2 regions of the Streptomyces sp. NBC_00252 genome follow, and region 2 is predicted to be linked to the other one. Evidence: riboswitches for the same ligand, from Rfam matches in the RefSeq annotation. Region 2 holds a riboswitch; the other holds the start of a gene.
The links. A riboswitch is a leader RNA that binds a small molecule or an ion and turns the genes downstream of it on or off. The one in region 2 is predicted to bind glycine.

Region 1 (7,191 bases), 5.1 Mb from region 2:
TGTGGGAGCTGGACGGGCCGATGCCGATCGAGAACAGGTCGAAGACCGAGATGGCCACGGTGACTCCTCAGAACGCAGACAAGCAGGGTGGTGCGAGGGGGTGGGACACCGGCGCGCACCTCCCAGTGTGCGCCGGTGTCCCCGACGGGCGGTTACGGCCCGGTGGGCCGGATTACAGCCCGGGGTACAGCGGGTACTTCTCCGCCAGCGCGGTGACGCGGGCCTTCAGGCCCGCGACGTCGAACGACGGCTTCAGCGTCTCCGCGATGACATCGGCGACCTCGGCGAAGTCCTCGGTCGTGAAGCCGCGGGTCGCCAGCGCCGGGGTGCCGATGCGCAGGCCGGAGGTGACCATCGGGGGCCGCGGGTCGTTCGGGACGGCGTTCCGGTTGACCGTGATGCCGACCTCGTGGAGCCGGTCCTCGGCCTGCTGGCCGTCCAGCTCGGAGTTCCGCAGGTCGACCAGGACCAGGTGCACGTCCGTACCACCGGACAGCACATCGACCCCTACGGCCTTCACGTCGTCCCGCACCAGGCGCTCGGCCAGCAGCCGCGCCCCCTCCACGGTACGCCGCTGCCGCTCCTTGAACTCCTCGCCGGCCGCGACCTTGAAGGAGACCGCCTTCGCCGCGATCACGTGCTCCAGCGGACCGCCCTGGAAGCCGGGGAAGACCGAGGAGTTGAGCTTCTTCGCGAAGGACTGCTTGGCGAGGATGATCCCGCCGCGCGGGCCGCCCAGCGTCTTGTGGGTGGTGGACGTGACGACGTCCGCGTACGGCACGGGGTTCGGGTGCAGCCCCGCCGCGACCAGGCCCGCGAAGTGCGCCATGTCGACCCACAGGAAGGCCTCGACCTCGTCCGCGATCCGGCGGAACTCGGCGAAGTCCAGCTGGCGCGGGTACGCCGACCAGCCCGCGATGATGACCTTCGGCCGGTGCTCCTTGGCGAGCTTCTCCAGCTCGGCCATGTCGACCAGACCGGTCGTCGGGTCCACGTGGTAGGCGACCACGTCGAACTGCTTGCCGGAGAAGTTCAGCCGCATCCCGTGGGTCAGGTGACCGCCGTGCGCGAGGTCCAGGCCGAGGATGGTGTCGCCGGGCTGGGCCAGCGCGAACAGGGCGGCCTGGTTGGCGGAGGCGCCCGAGTGCGGCTGCACGTTGGCGTACTCGGCGCCGAACAGCTCCTTGACCCGGTCGATCGCGATCTGCTCGGCCACGTCGACGTGCTCGCAGCCGCCGTAGTAACGACGGCCCGGGTACCCCTCCGCGTACTTGTTGGTGAGGACCGAGCCCTGCGCCTCCATGACCGCGACCGGAGCGAAGTTCTCCGAGGCGATCATCTCCAGCGTGGACTGCTGCCGGCGCAGCTCCGCGTCGACGGCGGCGGCGATGTCCGGGTCGAGCTCGTGCAGGGGCGTGTTCAGGACGGACATGTTTCTACGACTCCTCAGCCGGCGGAAAACGCGGTGTACTCGTCGGCGGAGAGCAGGTCGCCCGGCTCCTCCGTGACGCGCACCTTGAACAGCCAGCCGCCCTCGAAGGGGGCCGAGTTCACCAGCGACGGGTCGTTCACGACGTCTTCGTTGATCTCGGTGACCTCGCCACCGACGGGCGAGTACAGGTCGGACACCGACTTCGTCGACTCCAGCTCACCGCAGGACTCGCCCGCGGTCACCGTGGAGCCGACGTCGGGGAGCTGGGCGTAGACGACATCGCCGAGCGCGTTGGCCGCGTACTCGGTGATGCCGACCGTCGAGACGCCGTCCTCGGCGACCGACAGCCACTCGTGCTCCTTGCTGTAGCGCAGCTGCTGGGGGTTGCTCATGGCCTGAATTCTCCTGTACGCGGGGGAGTGCTGGTGAATGGGGGACTGCGAGGGGCAACGGCGAACCGGGGCGATCCGCCCCAGGTCACACACGAGACGCTACGACGACTGTCACTTCTCGCGCTTGTAGAACGGCAGCGCCACGACCTCGTACGGCTCGTGACTGCCCCGGATGTCCACGCCGACACCGGCCGTGCCCGGCGCCGCGTGCGCCGCGTCGACGTAGGCCATCGCGATCGGCTTGCCCAGGGTGGGGGAAGGGGCGCCGGAGGTGACCTCGCCGATGACCTGGCCGTCGGCGACGACCGGGTAGCCGGCGCGCGGGACCCGGCGGCCCTCGGCGACGAGTCCGACGAGGACGCGCGGGGGCTGCGAGGCGGCGCGCTCGGCGGCGGCCTCCAGGGCGCCGCGCCCGACGAAGTCGCCGTCCTTCTCGAACTTCACGACCCGGCCGAGCCCGGCGTCGAACGGCGTGAGGGAGGTCGACAGCTCGTGGCCGTACAGCGGCATCCCGGCCTCCAGGCGCAGGGTGTCGCGGCAGGACAGGCCGCACGGGATCAGCCCGGCCCGGGCTCCGGCCTCCGTCAGCGCGAGCCACAGCTTCTCGGCGTCGGCGGGGGAGACGAACAGCTCGAAGCCGTCCTCGCCGGTGTAGCCGGTGCGGGCGATCAGCGCGGGGACGCCCGCGACCGTGCCGGGCAGACCGGCGTAGTACTTCAGGCCGTCGAGGTCTGCGTCGGTGAGCGACTTGAGGATGCCGGGGGACTCGGGGCCCTGCACGGCGAGCAGTGCGTAGGCGTCACGGTCGTCGCGTACGACCGCGTCGAAGCCGTCGCTCCGCTCGGTGAGCGCGTCCAGCACGACCTGCGCGTTGGAGGCGTTGGCGACCACCATGTACTCGGTTTCGGCGAGCCGGTAGACGATCAGGTCGTCCAGGATGCCGCCGTCGGCCCGGCAGATCATGGTGTAGCGGGCGCGGCCGAGGCCCACCGAGGCGATGTTGCCGACGAGGGCGTGGTTGAGGAGCTGGGCGGCCTCGGGTCCGGTGACGGTGATCTCGCCCATGTGGGAGAGGTCGAAGAGGCCGGCCTTCGTGCGGACGGCGAGGTGCTCGTCGCGCTCCGAGCCGTAGCGCAGCGGCATGTCCCAGCCGGCGAAGTCGGTCATCGTCGCACCGAGCGAGCGGTGCAGCGCGTCGAGCGCGGTGCGGCGCTTCTCAGGGGTGGCGGTACTGCTCATCGGTCGGTCTCCCAAGGCATGACGGCGAGGTCGTTCCTCCCCATCTGTCATCGGGACCTGAGAGGTTCGCCATGACCCCTCGGGTCACGGGTTGCACCTTGGGTGGGACCACCGTGACCGGCGGTCCGCTTTTCAGATGTGCCTCGCCCGCGCGGTAACGGGGCCTGAGAGATTCAAGGGAGGGACTTGCTCCTTCGGCGCCCCAGCAACAGATGCCTGGGGACTCTCCCGCGCGGATTCAAGCGGCCGGTATGCAGTTAGGCGGGCACATCATCGCACAGGCTTTGTAACAGGCCTGTGGCCGGACGCGCACCGAACCGCGAGACACCGTGCATTACCTTCTCTTTACGTTTGGTGGGGAGAACCTTTCCTGACCCCGCAGGGAGGACGATCACGGTGACAAGGACCACGGTGTACGCCACGACCTCGGCCGTAGCACTGCCCAAGCAGCCCTCCGCCCCGGCCGGGGAGGCATGCCGGGCCCGCCCGGCACCGGTCGTCCGCGACCTCCGCGAGCGCGCCGGGCACAGCCCGCACGGACTCCGCTTCGGCCCCCGCGACCTGGTCGTGGTCACTGGCCTGCCCGGCAGCGGCAAGTCCACGCTGATGCGGCGCGCGGTGACGGCCGACGGGGTCCGCGTCGACAGCCAGGACACCCGCGACCGCTGGGACACCCGCACGGCCGGCTTCCTTCCGTACGCGGTGTACCGCCCGTTGGTCCGCCTCGCCCACTACGCCGGACTGCACCGCGCGCTGCGCTCCGCGTCCGGAGCCGTCGTGCACGACTGCGGCACGCAGACCTGGGTGCGCGGCTGGCTCGCCCGCGCCGCCGGACGCCGGGGCGGCACCCTGCACCTGGTCTTCCTCGACGTCACCCCGGACATGGCGCTCGACGGGCAGCGCGAGCGGGGGCGCGGAGTCTCGCGGTACGCGTTCCTGCGTCACCGGCGGGCCGCCGCGCGCCTGTTGCGCGCGGTGGAGCGCGGCGAACTCCCGCACGGCGTGGGCTCGGCGGTCCTCCTGGACCGGGACGCGGCGGACGTGCTGCGCCGGATCGACTTCGCGGACTGAGCCGCTAGCCTTTTCGCCACAGCAGGGTTACAGCAGGCGGTTTCACCAGCAGGCGGTAGGTAGATGGACTTCCCGGCGGACTTCCCCGGACAGGCGTACCCCCACCCGCATCCGCACGGCGGATGGCCGGGCAACGAGCTGGAGGAGGTGCTCTCGGTCTCCCTCGGTCTGCCCTCGGCAGGCGGCCGGATCGTCGAGGTGCTCGGCCGCAGCTTCGTCTGGGTCCCGCTCCCCAGCGGCGGCGGCCCGCAGAGCGGTCCCCTGGACCTGCCCACACTCGACATCGAGGGGCAGGCCTACGTCCCGGTCTTCAGCTCCGAGGAGCAGTTCCGTCAGGTCGTCGGCTCGCATCTGTCGTTCACCATCGCGCCGGCCGTGGAGTTCGCCCGCGGGCTGCCCCCGCAGGTCGGCATCGCGGTGAACCCCGGCGGCACGGTCGGCGTCCCGCTCCCGCCGCTCGCGGTGGCCGAGCTGTGCCGCTTCGGCCGCACCGCCCTCGACGGCCCGACCAGCGGCGGCCGGGTCCGCCTCTTCGAACCCGACTGGCAGGACGACCCGGTCGATTTCCTCGCCGCCGCCTCCGCCGAGTTCGCCGCCATCGGCGTCGTCGCCACGGCCCGCCGCTGCCTCGCCGCCATCGAAACAGCCACCCCGGTGATGTTCGTCGGCGTGGAACTCACCAACTGGGACGGCGACTTGAGAGCGGCCCCGATGGAAGCCCTGGCAAAAGCACTGGGCCAGGTAACGGTTCAGTGGCAGGTGAACCTCGTCCTCCTGGACGTGACGCAGGACCCGGTGGCGGAGTGGATGAGGCAGACAGTGCGTCCTTTCTATACACAGGGTCACTAGCAATCTCCGCAAGGGCAGCCAACCAGGGGCGCGGGGAACTGCGCGACAAGCCACGACGCACCCGCACCCGCCAACGCACACAAGGCCCCCACCCCTAGGGCGCTTAAGCTGTTTCCCAACGCAGGCCAACTACCAGAAGGGGCGGTACACGTGAGCGCCAGCGGCACCGCGACCGGCCAGGTCGAGCACATGCTGCGCCAAGTGACCCCCGGGCGCTACGACGCCTACGAGGCGCTCCTGCGCGCCCTCGCGACCCCCCACTCCGGTCAGATCTGGATGCTGCTGTGGCACGGCCAGTCCGGCTCCCCGGACGCCCAGTACGGAAACATGCAGGTGGAGGGCCACGGGTACGCCCCGTGCGTCACCTCGGCCCAGGAACTCTCCGCGAGCGGCTGGAACCGCTCGTACGAGGTGGTCGACGGCCTGGACGTGGCCCGCACCCTGTACCCCGACCACTTCGGCCTCTGGCTCAACCCGCACGCCCCCGGCGGCGGCGTCGGCATCCCCTGGCTCGACCTCCGCAGAATCGCCACCGGCCTGGAACGCCAGCCGGCAGGGCCGCTGCGCCTGTCGGAGCCGGGCATCGAGATCCCGCAGTTCTACGCCCTGCTCACGCAGAACGCCCACCGCACCCCGGCGGTCAGGGCGCTGCGCCGCGCCTGGGTGCAGCCCGCGCTCGGAGCGCCGTATCTCGCGATCGGTCTGGACGTCTACGACACCAGCCCGCCCGCGGTGGACTCGGTCCGCGGCATGATGCAGCAGTCGATCGGCGCGGTCCCCGAGGGGCTGCCGGTGTCGACGGTCGCGATGTCCGACGAGTACGACCCGGTGGCCCTGTGGCTGCGGGCCAACTCCCGCCCGTTCTACGACCGTGAGGCCCATGCGGCGCCCGCTCAGGCGGGCGGGTACGGATACCCACCCGTCCGTGGTGGATACTGAACCCGCGAGTCCTCTTCTCAGCTTCTCCGCAGGATTTACGTCTACGGCACATTTCTTCGCGCGTAGACGGCGGTGTGTTGCCCCAAAAGACGCCAGATCTCCGTTCTGTCCCAAGTGCCCGGCGTCCGGGGGGCGTTACCCACTGTTCGGATAACGGAATCCCTAGTTAAGCATCACGGTTGCGCATACTTTCGCCGTCAGACCTGGCGGGTGATCGCAGCCACGCTGAAGACTCGCGACTCAGACACAGGGTCCAGGTACCCGTGTCCACTGCAAGTCGACAAAGCCGCTAATCCGCGGCAGGCGTAAGCCGGTAACCACCGGCGAGAGGGGTCGGGTCACAGTGACCGCACCGATCGAGACCACGGGGGCGGAAGCCGGGGCGCAGCCGGAGGCTGTGCTGGCCGGCGCCGACAAGGCGCAGATCGAGGGCCGTTCCCTTGGACAGATCGCCTGGACCCGCTTCAAGAAGGACAGGGTCGCCGTCGCCGGCGGCGTCATCGTCGTCCTGCTGATCCTGGTCGCGGCTCTCTCCCGTCCCATCCAGGCGCTGTTCGGCCTGGACCCGGACGCCTTCCACCAGAACCTGATCGACGCCAACACCTCGCTGCCCACGGGCGGTTGGGGCGGCATGAGCTGGGACCACCCGCTCGGCGTGGACCCGCAGTTCGGCCGTGACGTGGCCACCCGCATCCTCGAGGGCTCCTGGGTCTCCCTGGTCGTCGCCTTCGGCGCCACGATCCTGTCGAACGTGATCGGCACGATCCTCGGTGTCGTCGCGGGCTACTACGGCGGCCGGGTCGACTCGATCATCAGCCGGCTGATGGACACCTTCCTCGCCTTCCCGCTGCTGCTGTTCGCCATCGCCATCTCGGCGACCCTGCAGGGCGGCGCCTTCGGCCTCAACGGTCTGCCGCTGCACCTGTGCGTGCTGATCTTCGTCATCGGCTTCTTCAACTGGCCCTACCTGGGCCGGATCGTCCGCGGTCAGACCCTCGCCCTGCGCGAGCGGGAGTTCGTGGACGCCTCCCGGGGGATGGGCGCCAAGGCGCCGTACATCCTCTTCCGGGAGCTGCTGCCCAACCTGGTCGGCCCGATCATCGTCTACTCGACGCTGCTCATCCCGACCAACATCCTCTTCGAGGCGTCCCTCAGCTTCCTCGGGGTCGGTATCCAGCCCCCGCAGGCTTCCTGGGGCGGCATGTTGCGAGACGCGGTCACCTACTACGAGGTCGACCCGGCGTACATGATCGTTCCCGGCCTCGCCAT
Region 2 (7,191 bases):
CAGAGGGCCGGTCAGAAAATGCTGGCATTTGCCACCGGCGTGTGAGAGCGTCCTGCGGCCCTCCGCGAGCGCATTCGGCTAGCCTTTCCCCGCGGTGGGACACGGGAAACCACTCCTTGGGTGATTATCACTCGGCGTGCCGAGTGTGGCGATCGTTGACGCACCCCTGGTGACTGCCTACCGTCGAGAAGGCAGGTCAAGGACGGAGGTCGGCGTGAGAAGCAGCGGCGACGGTACGGCTGGGGGTGCCCCGGAACGCAGTTTCGGGGACAGAGGTCCGTACCCGCTTCACGGCAGTACGGCCGATCGCATTCCGCAGCGGCCGGCGGCAGTGCCGAGCAGCGGAGGGGCGACGTCCATGGCGTCCGAGGAGATCGGCTACCGGGGCCCGACGGCCTGTGCGGCGGCCGGCATCACCTATCGGCAACTGGACTACTGGGCGCGCACCGGGCTCGTCGAGCCCAGCGTGCGGCCCGCACACGGGTCGGGGACGCAGCGGCTCTACAGCTTCCGGGACGTCGTCGTCCTGAAGATCGTCAAGCGGTTCCTCGACACGGGGGTGTCGCTGCAGAACATCCGCAGCGCCGTCCTGCACCTCAGGGAGTGCGGCTTCCGCGATCTGGAGCGCATGACGCTCATGAGCGACGGCGCCACGGTCTACGAGTGCACCTCCCCGGACGAGGTCCACGCGCTGCTCCAGGGCGGCCAGGGGGTCTTCGGCATCGCCGTGGGGGTCGTGTGGCGGGATGTCGAGAGCGCCCTGTCGCAGCTGCACGGGGAGCGCGTCGACACCGGCGAGACGCTCGTCGGGTCCAACCCCGCGGACGAGCTGGCCAGGCGGCGCAACCGGGCCGTCTGAGGGCCCGGCGGGAGCCGTGGCGGGGCATTGTCAGTGGCGTAGGGCAGCATCGGAGATGTGAGAACCGCGCCCACGATCCTGCATCTCGACATGGATGCCTTCTTCGCCTCGGCGGAGCAGGCGTCCAAGCCGAGCCTGCGTGGGAAGGCCGTCGTGGTGGGCGGGCTCGGGCCGCGCGGGGTGGTGGCCACCGCGTCGTACGAGGCGCGGGTCTTCGGGGTGAATTCGGCGATGCCCATGGCCCAGGCGCGGCGGCTCGCGCCGAACGCCGCGTATCTGGTGCCGCGCTTCGGGTTCTACCGGTCGATCAGCGAACAGGTGATGGCGCTGCTGCGGGCGCTGTCGCCGCTGGTGGAGCCGCTGAGCCTGGACGAGGCGTTCGTGGACCTGGAGGCCGGGGGAGCGGCCTGGGACGCCGAGTCGGCCCAGCTGACGGGCGAGCGCCTGCGGGCGGACATACGGGCGGTCACGGGGCTCACCGGGTCGGTGGGACTCGCCGCCTCCAAGATGATCGCGAAGATCGCCTCCGAGCGGGCCAAGCCCGACGGTCTGGTGATGATCGAGCCGGGGACCGAGCGGGCGCTGCTGGGACCGCTGTCGGTGCGCACACTGCCGGGGGTCGGGCCCGCGACGGGTGACCATCTGCGGCGGGCCGGGATCACCACGGTCGACGAGATCGCCGAGGCGGGCGAGGACGAGCTCGTACGGCTGGTCGGCAAGGCGCACGGGCACGGGCTGTACGCGATGGCGCTGGCCCACGACGAGCGGCCCGTGGTGGCCGAGCGGGAGACCAAGTCGGTGTCGGTCGAGGACACCTACGACGTCGACATCCACGACCGGACCAGGGTCGGACTCGAGGTCCAGCGGCTCGCCGACCGGTGCGTACGGCGGCTGCGGGCGGCCGGGCTGTCCGGGCGGACCATCGTGCTGAAGGTGCGGCGGTACGACTTCTCGACGCTGACCCGGTCCGAGACGCTGCGCGGGCCCACCGACGACCCGGGGGTGGTGCGGGAAGCCGCGGCCCGGCTGCTGGACTCCGTGGACACCACGGGCGGGGTGCGGCTGCTCGGGGTGGGTGTCTCCGGGCTCGCCGACTACACGCAGGAGGACCTGTTCGCGCAGGCGGCCGGGGAGCAGGTCGATCTGCTCGAGGAGGAGCACACGGAGGCGCCCGGCGAGCAGCCGGCGGCCCCGGTGGAGCGGCGCTGGCCCGCGGGACACGACGTGCGGCACGCCGGGTTCGGGCACGGGTGGGTGCAGGGCAGCGGGCTGGGGCGGGTCACCGTGCGGTTTGAGACGCCGGAGGATCCGGGGCCGGGGCGCGTGCGGACGTTCCGGACCGATGATCCGGAGCTGGAGCCGGCGGAGCCGTTGCCTTTGGTGACGCGGGAGGTGGAGGGCGGGGCGGCCGGGCTCCTGCCGACGCCGTATCCCTTGACGGCACGGGGAACGGGCGAACGGTCGGCGGAGCTGCCGCCCTCGGTGGAGCCCGGCCTCGGCATTGCGGAGGCCGAGTCGCTGTCCGCGGACGCACGGCCTGCCGACGTCACGCCGGACGGTCCGACGCAGTCGACGGCGCCGGACCCTCATGCCCCGCCCGCCGCGTCGGCAGCCCCGGAGACTCGAAGACCCGGCGACGACCCGTCAGCCGGGCTGCCTCAACTGTCCTCCGAGCCCGCCAGCTTGCCGAAGTCGTGGTCCGGAAGCGACGGAGGCGGGGCCACGTCGAGGCCGTAGTGGTGGTAGAGCTGGAGTTCCTGGTCCGGGGAGAGGTGGCGGCCGACGCCGAAGTCGGGGGCGTCCTTGATCAGGGCGCGGTCGAAGGGGATGTGGAGCGTGCCCTCGATCAGCTTGCTCGGCTCCAGGGGGACGAAGGCGTCTCTGGAGAACAGGCCGGTGCGTATGGCCGCCCACTCCGGCACGCCGGTCGCGTCGTCGAGGTAGACCTCGTCGATCGTGCCGATCTTGGCGCCGGTGCGGTCGAACGCCTTGCGGCCGATCAGGTTGCGCGGATCGATATCGGTCTGCACGGGCCCTCCTCCTGGTCGCAACTCATCCGTAGACACTACAAAAGAGCACATTCAGGCCGGTGGCCACTCGAAAGCCGGGCTCCAGTGCTCGCTGGTAGGCTGGCCAGCGGCTGCTGACCCCGTGCGGGAGAGTCCTCCAGACTTCATCGGAGGCGCCGAAGGAGCAACTCCTCCCCGGAATCTCTCAGGCTCACGTACCGCACGGACGAGGTCACTCTGGAAAGCAGGGCGGGTGCCGACGACGGCTCCCGCTCTCACCGACGGTGAAAGCCGGGTGCCTTCGGGATGCCCGGTGAAGCTCTCAGGTCGAGATGACAGAGGGGGAGGCCGTCCGGGCACCCCACCGCCGTGGTGTCCCTCGAAGGTCGTGTCTGACCAGGAGGCCTCCGTAATGACCGCCCCTCGCATTCCGCTCTCCGAGCTCGAACAGGGCATTCCGTTCGAGCAGCGTCACATCGGGCCCGACCAGGAGGCGCGGGCCAAGATGCTCGCGCAGGTCGGCTACGGCTCGCTCGACGAGCTGACCGCCGCCGCGGTCCCGGACGTGATCAAGAACGCCGACTCCCTCGACCTGCCGGGTGCCCGCACCGAGGCCGAGGTGCTGGCCGAGCTGCGCTCCCTCGCGGACCGCAACGAGGTCCTCGGTTCCATGATCGGCCTCGGGTACTACGGGACCTTCACCCCGCCGGTGATCCTGCGCAACGTGATGGAGAACCCGGCCTGGTATACGGCGTACACGCCATATCAGCCGGAGATCTCCCAGGGGCGGCTCGAGGCGCTTCTGAACTTCCAGACGATGGTCGCCGAGCTGACCGGGCTGCCGACCTCCGGTGCCTCCCTGCTCGACGAGGGCACCGCCGCGGCCGAGGCCGTCGCCCTGTCGCGGCGCATGGGCAAGAACAAGAAGGGCCTCTTCCTGGTCGACGCGGACGCGCTGCCGCAGACCATCGCCGTGATCGAGACCCGGGCCGAGCCGGCCGGTGTCGAGGTCGTCGTCGCCGACCTCAGCGAGGGCATCCCGGCCGAGGTCGCCGAGCGCGAGATCAACGGCGTGCTCGTGCAGTACCCGGGTGCCTCCGGAGCCGTACGCGACATCAAGCCGCTGATCGAGCAGGCGCACGCGCTGGGCGCGCTCGTCACCGTCGCCGCCGATCTGCTCGCGCTGACGCTGCTGAAGTCGCCCGGTGAGCTGGGGGCGGACATCGCGGTCGGTACGACGCAGCGGTTCGGGGTGCCGATGGGCTTCGGCGGGCCGCACGCCGGATACATGGCCGTGCACGAGAAGTTCGCGCGCAGCCTGCCCGGGCGGCTCGTGGGCGTGTCCGTCGACGCCGACGGTCACAAGGCCTACCGCCTCGCGCTCCAGACCCGCGAGCAGCACATCCGCCGCGAGAAGGCCACCAGCAACATCTGCACCGCCCAGGTGCTGCTCGCCGTCATGGCCGGGATGTACGCCGTCTACCACGGGCCCGAGGGGCTGAAGGGCATCGCGCGGCGGACGCACCGCTACGCCACGATCCTCGCCGCCGGGCTCACCGCGGGCGGCGTCGAGGTCGTGCATGGTGGCTACTTCGACACGCTGACCGTACGGGTTCCGGGCCGGGCCGCCGAGGTCGTCGCCGCGGCTCGCGAGGACGGGGTCAATCTGCGGCTCGTGGACGCCGACCAGGTGTCCATCGCCTGTGACGAGACCACCACGCGGGACCAACTCGCCGCCGTATGGACCGCGTTCGGGGTCGACGGGGACGTCGAGTCGCTGGACGGGGCCGCCGAGGACACGCTGCCCGAGGGGCTGTTGCGGACCGACGCCTACCTCACGCACCCCGTGTTCCGGGACCACCGTTCCGAGACCGCGATGCTGCGGTATCTGCGGCGGCTCGCCGACCGGGACTACGCGCTCGACCGGGGCATGATCCCGCTGGGCTCCTGCACGATGAAGCTCAACGCGACCACCGAGATGGAGCCGGTCACCTGGCCCGAGTTCGGGCAGCTGCACCCCTTCGCGCCGGCCGAGCAGGCGCAGGGATACCTCACGCTCATCCGGGAGTTGGAGGAGCGGCTCGCCGAGGTCACCGGGTACGACAAGGTGTCCTTGCAGCCGAATGCCGGTTCGCAGGGCGAGTTGGCCGGGCTGCTTGCCGTTCGCGGGTATCACCGGGCCAACGGTGACGAGCAGCGGACTGTCTGCCTTATTCCGTCGTCCGCGCACGGCACCAATGCCGCGAGTGCCGTGATGGCCGGGATGAAGGTCGTCGTTGTGAAGACCGCCGGGGACGGCGAGATCGACGTCGAGGATCTGCGGTCGAAGATCGAGCAGTACCGTGACGAGCTTTCCGTGCTGATGATCACGTACCCGTCCACGCACGGGGTGTTCGAGGAGCACGTCGCCGACATCTGCGCGCAGGTCCATGAGGCCGGCGGGCAGGTCTACGTCGACGGCGCCAACCTCAACGCCCTTGTGGGGCTTGCCAAGCCGGGGCACTTCGGCGGGGACGTCTCGCATCTGAATCTGCACAAGACGTTCTGCATTCCGCACGGTGGTGGCGGTCCGGGTGTCGGTCCTGTGGGTGTGCGGGCGCATCTGGCGCCGTATCTGCCGAACCACCCGTTGCAGCCTGCGGCTGGGCCCGAGACGGGAGTGGGGCCCATCTCGGCGGCGCCTTGGGGTTCTGCCGGGATTCTGCCGATCTCCTGGGCCTACGTCCGGCTCATGGGTGGGGAGGGGCTGAAGCGGGCCACTCAGGTGGCTGTGCTCAGCGCCAACTACATCGCCAAGCGGCTTGAGCCGCACTACCCGGTGCTCTACACCGGGCCCGGTGGGCTTGTCGCGCACGAGTGCATCATCGATCTGCGGCCGATCAGCAAGGCGACGGGTGTCAGCGTCGACGACATCGCGAAGCGGCTCATCGACTACGGGTTCCATGCGCCGACGATGTCGTTCCCGGTGGCCGGGACGTTGATGATCGAGCCGACCGAGTCCGAGGATCTGATCGAGCTGGATCGGTTCTGCGAGGCGATGATCGCCATTCGTGGGGAGATCGAGAAGGTCGGGTCGGGGGAGTGGCCTGGGGAGGACAACCCGCTGCGGAACGCTCCGCACACGGCGGCTGCGCTGGGTGGGGAGTGGGAGCACGCGTATACGCGTGAGGAGGCGGTGTTCCCGGCGGGGGTTTCCGTTGCCGACAAGTACTGGCCGCCGGTTCGTCGGATCGACCAGGCGTTCGGGGACCGGAACCTGGTGTGTTCTTGCCCGCCGTTGGATGCGTACGAGGACTGAGCGGTCCGGTTGTAGGTCGGATGTCGGGCGCGGGTGCGCTGTGGCTGGTCGCGCAGTTCCCCGCGCCCCTATGGGGCGCTGCAGCGATGGGCTGGTCGCGCCCTGCGGCGGAGCCGCGAATTGATGCAGCCCCGCGCCGCTTTTTTGGGGTGCTGCAGTGTCGGGTCGGTCGCGCGCTGCGGCGGAGCCGCGAATCGATACGGCCCCGCGCCGCTTTTTTGGGGTGCTGCAGTGGCGGGTCGGTCGCGCGCTGCGGCGGAGCCGCGAATTGATGCAGCCCCGTGCCGCTTTTTTGGGGCGCTGCAGTGGCGGGTCGGTCGCGCCCTGCGGCGGAGCCGCGAATTGATGCAGCCCCGTGCCGCTATGGGGCGGCGCTGCCGAGCCGCAAGGCCCTAGCTCACGCCGGGTACGCGTGGGTCTGGGTGGCCTTTACTGTTGCCCAGAGCGACGCGCCCTGGTGTAGGTCCAGTTCTGCCGCTGCGGCTGTTGTCAGGTCGGCGGTCAGGGGGAGTTCGCCGGTCAGGTCGGCGCGGATCTGGTCGCCGTGGGATTCCAGGCCCGCTACCTCGCAGTGCCAGAGGTTGCGGGCGCTGGTGTCGGTGGGGCGGGTGCGGAAGAGGGTGACTCCGCTGGGTGGGAAGGCTACGAAGGCCTCGCCCTGGAGTTCCTCGGTCGTGGTGATCGTGGGGCCCGAGTCCAGGACGACCTGGTGGCCGTCTGCGTGGCCCTTGTAGAGGTTGAGGCCCACCAGTTGGGCGATGTAGTCCGTGCGCGGGTGGCGGGCGATGTCGGCCGGAGTCCCTTCCTGGACGATCGTGCCGTGTTCGATCACGACCAGGCGGTCGGCCAGCACCATGGCGTCCAGGGGGTCGTGGGTGACCAGGACGGCGACCGCCTCGAACTCAGCCAGGTGGCGGCGGAGTTGGGCTCTTACGTCCAGACGGGTGCGGGCGTCCAGGGCGGCGAGGGGCTCGTCCAGGAGAAGCAGGCGGGGGCGGGTTGCCAACGCCCTTGCCACGGCCACG

Region 1: it holds a riboswitch for glycine, as region 2 does, so the genes downstream of both, gcvT (glycine cleavage system aminomethyltransferase GcvT) here and gcvP (aminomethyl-transferring glycine dehydrogenase) in region 2, are expected to answer to the same signal.

The regions. Positions count from the first base shown of each region.
Region 1 covers NZ_CP108087.1:3,275,484-3,282,674, reverse strand. Annotated here, with positions in the region: gene OHT77_RS13950 (L-serine ammonia-lyase) at 1-58, opposite strand, end outside; gene glyA (serine hydroxymethyltransferase) at 173-1,432, opposite strand; gene gcvH (glycine cleavage system protein GcvH) at 1,447-1,824, opposite strand; gene gcvT (glycine cleavage system aminomethyltransferase GcvT) at 1,936-3,063, opposite strand; glycine riboswitch at 3,098-3,205, opposite strand; glycine riboswitch at 3,206-3,304, opposite strand; gene OHT77_RS13930 (AAA family ATPase) at 3,454-4,134, shown strand; gene OHT77_RS13925 (enhanced serine sensitivity protein SseB) at 4,198-4,983, shown strand; gene OHT77_RS13920 (enhanced serine sensitivity protein SseB C-terminal domain-containing protein) at 5,134-5,922, shown strand; gene OHT77_RS13915 (ABC transporter permease) at 6,266-7,191, shown strand, end outside.
Region 2 covers NZ_CP108087.1:8,360,562-8,367,752, forward strand. Annotated here, with positions in the region: gene OHT77_RS37145 (MerR family transcriptional regulator) at 215-859, shown strand; gene OHT77_RS37150 (DNA polymerase IV) at 917-2,596, shown strand; gene OHT77_RS37155 (PRC-barrel domain-containing protein) at 2,518-2,889, opposite strand; glycine riboswitch at 3,004-3,099, shown strand; gene gcvP (aminomethyl-transferring glycine dehydrogenase) at 3,281-6,166, shown strand; gene OHT77_RS37165 (ABC transporter ATP-binding protein) at 6,564-7,191, opposite strand, start outside.